Regions from separate parts of the Luteococcus sp. Sow4_B9 genome, predicted to be linked through region 2. Evidence: predicted binding sites of a transcription regulator. Region 2 holds the regulator's gene; the other holds the start of a gene.
The links. The regulator LexA, encoded in region 2, represses DNA repair genes until DNA is damaged. The targets are predictions, from matches to a motif close to TCGAACANNTGTTCGA.
Positions count from the first base shown of each region.

Region 1: a site for LexA is predicted at 1,093-1,108, ahead of ACTQ49_RS06245 (DUF222 domain-containing protein). Genes of this name have one in related genera too.

Region 1 covers NZ_JBQKKT010000007.1:14,789-17,247, reverse strand. Annotated here, with positions in the region: gene ACTQ49_RS06250 (ABC transporter ATP-binding protein) at 1-1,024, shown strand, start outside; gene ACTQ49_RS06245 (DUF222 domain-containing protein) at 1,143-2,459, shown strand, end outside.
Region 2 covers NZ_JBQKKT010000001.1:24,433-26,891, forward strand. Annotated here, with positions in the region: gene ACTQ49_RS00100 (ATP-dependent DNA helicase) at 1-890, shown strand, start outside; gene lexA (transcriptional repressor LexA) at 931-1,737, opposite strand; gene ACTQ49_RS00110 (hypothetical protein) at 2,032-2,409, shown strand.

The sequences.
Region 1 (2,459 bases), on a different contig from region 2:
CCAGGCCGAGCGGTACACCATGACCCTGCGCAATCAGATGTTCCTCAGCGTCGACTACGCCTATCAGGGGCCGCTCGTGCTCATCGTGCTGCTGGGAGCCTGGGGTCACGCCCACGGCATGGTCACGCTCGGCCAGATCACTGCCGCGGCCATCTATGTGCAGCAGCTCGTCGAGCCGATGGACCGTCTGATCCAGACCCTCGATCGCTTGCAGGTGGGCATGGCCTCCACCACCCGTCTGCTCGGGATCGCGGCCGTGCCACCGGACCGTGAGTCCTCCGGTGAGCAGCCGGTGGACGACCATCTGGTGGCCGACGGCCTGCGCTTCGCCTATCGCGAGGGACACGACGTGCTGCACGGCGTCAGCCTTGATCTGCAGCAGGGGGAGCGGATGGCGATCGTCGGGCCGTCGGGTTCCGGCAAGTCCACGCTGGCGCGCCTGCTCAGCGGCATCAATGCCCCGCGAGCGGGGGAAGTGCGCGTCGGTGGGGTTGACGTGATGAAGCTGCCGTTGACCGAACTGCGCACGCAGGTGGCTCTGGTGACGCAGGAGCACCACGTCTTCGTGGGTTCCGTGCGCGACAACATCGTGCTGGCACGCGAGGATTCGGCGACGGACGAGGAGGTCTGGGACGCCCTGCGAGCGGTGGAGGCCGCCGACTGGGTGGAGCGTCTGCCCGAGCAGTTGGACACCCTGGTGGGTTCGGGCAAGCAAGTGCTCACCCCGGCGCAGGCGCAGCAGGTGGCCCTGGCGCGTCTTGTCGTGGCAGACCCGCACACCTTGGTGCTCGACGAGGCCACCAGTCTGATCGACCCCAAGACCGCTCGCCATCTGGAGGGCTCCATGTCCAGCCTGTTGGAAGGGCGCACGGTCGTCGCGATTGCCCATCGCCTGCACACTGCCCACGACGCAGACCGGATCGCCGTGGTGATCGACGGAAAGATCGCGGAGCTGGGCAGCCACGAGGAGCTGCTGGCCCGGAATGGTCAGTACGCCTCACTCTGGAATGCTTGGACCAGCTGATCGGGGTCTTTCTTTGGCTTGACAGTCTGCCTGAAATACCTTGTCGCACGCATTTCGCTGCGCTACAATAGAACTGTAGTTCGACGGATGTGGGTCATTGCCGGGAGGAGGCGTGGACATGCAGGAATTGACCTCGGCGCAGACGGTCGATGCCATGCTGTCCGCACGTCGCCGGGCGTGGCAGGCGGAGGCCGAACAGTTCCGGTTGGCCGCGCACTTTGCCGATCTGCATGGTGCCGATATGCATGGTGTGGATCCTCACGCTGTTGATCCGGTCGCGAATCGGCCCGCCGGGTCGCCCACTGTCCTGTTCGGGGAGGGGGCGGTCCGGCTGGGCGATGACGGGACCCCGGAGGTGGCTGAGTTCGCGTCGCTCGAGATTGCGGCGGCCCTGAACATCAGCCGGGAATCGGCCAACTGCCTCATCGGCGATGCCCTCTCGCTGAGGCACCGAATGCCGCTGCTGTGGCAGAAGATGTGCGACGGGTTCCTGCGGGTCGGCGTGGCTCGGACGATCGTGGCCAAGACATCCAGCCTGCCGTTTCGGCAGGCCCTGGAGGTGGACCGTCGGTTGGCCCCTCTGGTTGGTGGCGTGTCAGCGCACCGGCTGGTGGGGACCGCGGAGGGGTTGGTCCTGGAGCTCACCCCCGCGGATCAGGCGCACGATGAATTCCAGGCGGCGCAGGCGGCCCGCGGCGTGTGGATCGGCGGGTCCGGCCACGGCATCACCCAGGTGGCCGCAGTGGTCAGTGCCGCCGACGGGATCTTCCTTGACGCGCAACTGGACCGGATGGCAGCGATCCTCGCCCAGGGCGGCTGCGAGGACTCGCGAGACGTTCGCCGATCGACGGCACTGGGAATCTGTGCGAACCCGGCTCGGGCTCTGGACCTCCTGCAGGCCAGCCTGCTGGATCCGGCCGATGATCCGGAGCTCCCGCTGGAGGACGGGCCGTCGGATGACGGATGTCCCGCCCGCGGGATGCGCGGCCACACCTGTGGCGCGGTCACCGTCGATCCCGAACTGCTGCTTCCCCGGGCCACCGTGGTCGTGCACGTGGAGGAGAACACGGTCGCGGAGCTGGACGGCCTGGCGCGCATGGAACGCCACGGTCCGGTGCTGGCCAGCTGGATGGCCGAGCTGCTGCAGAACACCCGGATCACGGTGAAGCCAGTGGTCGATCCGGCGGGCACCACACCGTCGGACAGCTACGAGATCAGTGCCCGGATGCGACAGCTCGTCACAACCCGCAATCCCTACGAGGTCTTTCCGGGATCGAAGAAGACTGCCGAACGGTGCGATCTGGACCACACCGAGCCGTGGCGCCCACCCCCGCAGGAACTCGAAGCCCATGGGGCCCCACCACCCACCAGGCTGGACAATCTTGGCCCCCTGTCCCGGACGGTGCACCGGGCCAAGACGCACGGCGGGTGGCTG
Region 2 (2,459 bases):
GGGTCAGCGAGAGCGAGCGCTTTGGTCGGCAGGCACAGGTGGCGCCCCTGAGCGTGGCTGGCCTCATGCGGGAAAGGATCCTGTCCGAGACCACGACGATCATGACGTCCGCAACCCTGAAGATCGGTGGCGACTTCAACCAGGTGGCCCATCAGATCGGCTTGCGCAAGGCAGATCGTCTGGAAGGTGACCGACACGATCCGGACAATCCGCTCGCGTGGCGAGGGCTCGATGTGGGCACGCCATTCGACTACCAGCGTCAGGGGATCCTGTACTGCGCAACCCACCTCCCCAATCCCCGGCGCGAGGGAATCACTCCCGAGGCACTCGACGAGATTGCCGAACTGGTCTGGGGAGCTGGCGGTCGAACGCTGGGGCTGTTCGCGTCCCAGAAGGCTGCCGAGACGGCAGCTCGGCACGTGCGTCAGCAACTTCCCAAGATGACGATCCTGTGCCAGGGCGACGCGCAGCTCTCGGAGCTGACCAGACAGTTCATCGCAGAACCCGAGGTGAGTCTGTTTGGCACTGTCTCGCTGTGGCAGGGCGTCGATGTTCCGGGGGAGACCTGTGAGTTGGTGATCATCGACAAGATCCCCTTTCCCCGGCCTGATGACCCCCTGATGCAGGCGCGGCAGAAGGCAGTGGCGGAGGCCGGCGGAAATGGATTCATGGCGGTGCCGGCGACCCATGCGGGGCTGCTGATGGCCCAAGGGGCGGGCCGGTTGATCCGACGGGTGAGCGACCGAGGGGTTGTGGCCGTGCTTGACCCGCGACTGGTCACCGCGCGCTACGGGTCCTTCCTGCGGGCATCGATGCCGGACTTCTGGATGACTCGCGATCGTGAGGTGGCGGTACAAGCCCTGCGCCGTCTGGGGGAGGCCCGCGGCTGAGGGTGATCGGCCGCGAGACATCCGCCATGGGCGGACCGCGTCAGATGCGACGCATGACTGCGACCACCTTGCCCAGGATGCTGGCGTGGTTGCCGTCGATGGGGGAGTAGGCCTCATTGTGGGGCAGGAGCCACACCTGCCCGGGCTTCTTCTGCAGGGTCTTCACGGTCGCCTCGTCATCGAGCAGTGCCGCCACGATGTCTCCATTGTCCGCATCGGGCTGCTGGCGCACCACGACCCAGTCCCCGTCGCAGATGGCTGCGTCCACCATCGAGTCCCCATGCACCTCGAGCATGAAGGTCGTGCCGCTGCCCACGAGCTGCTGGGGGAGGGCGAAGACCTCCTCGACATGCTCCTCGGCCAGGATTGGGCCGCCTGCTGCGATCCGACCAACCATCGGGACGTTCACCGCACTCGGGAAGGCGTCATTGATCCCAGTGGTGTCAAAGGCGCCCTCCGACGCAGCTGCAGGGGTCGGCTTCGGCTGCATCGAGGGGGGTAGATGGATCTCCATGGCGCGTGGCTGGCCGGGGGTCCGGCTGATGAACCCCTTGATCTCCAACTGCTTCAGCTGGTGGGCCACGCTCGACGAGCTGGCGAGGCCAGCGGTGTCCCCGATCTCTCGAATGCTCGGGGGGTAGCCACGTTGTGCCGTTGTGTCGCGGATGATCTCGAGCACACGCCGCTGACGAGGGGTGAGTCCGTCGACGTCGGCAGGGCCGTCGGGCAGTGCCTTGGGGCGTCCGGGACCGGACAGCTCGCGCCTGACGTCCTCGTCCGAGGGTCGTCCGACCGGTCGGCGCGTCGATCGACGCGGCGTGCTCTGCTTCTTCTCCCCAGTGGCCATGGAAGAAGAATAGTTGGCGCAGGCGCCGCAATCAAACATCTGTTCGAAGTTGCTGTGGGTGTGGGCAGTGATGGGTCGCCGAAGCGACTGGGGGATTGTGGTCGAGCGCACCCCGGGAGCGAAAACTGTCAGAGGCTGCTGGTTGGCTCATGAGTGCTCGAACGATGCCGAGGATCGATCTCATTAGAACAGGGGTTTGATTCAAGTGTTCGGACGGGCTACCTTAGATCCATCGAACATCTGTTCGAGGCGCGGATGGCGTCTCGGGCGGTTCGCCAAGACAGAGGAGCACTCATGAACGCAACGTTGACCAAGGTTGGCACCGTCACCCCGGTGAAGCACCGTCGGCGCGGGCGCAACCAGCTGCGTGGGCCCATCGCCCATCCGCAGCGAGTGGTGTCTCCGGGAGGGCGTCCGGTGGGGGTTCCGGTGCCCACGGGAGTGGGGCTTCCTGTTGAAGGATTCCCCAAGCCCCACCGCGGTGGTGGAGTGCACGCTGCGCAGGGCGGGGTGCGGCTGACGGATCGGGGGGTCGCCGTGGTCGTGGCTCTGCTGGCGGCGATTGCCCTGGCTGCCGTCGTGATCGGTGTGTCGCAATTCCTGTCGATCAGCAATGCGCCGATCCAGGACGATGCGCCATCCGGTGCGGTCGTCTCCTCTCAGCGCGCCTGATCGTCGCCCCGTTCCCATCGTCTGGGCTCGGGGCAGCTCAGTTTCTTCTG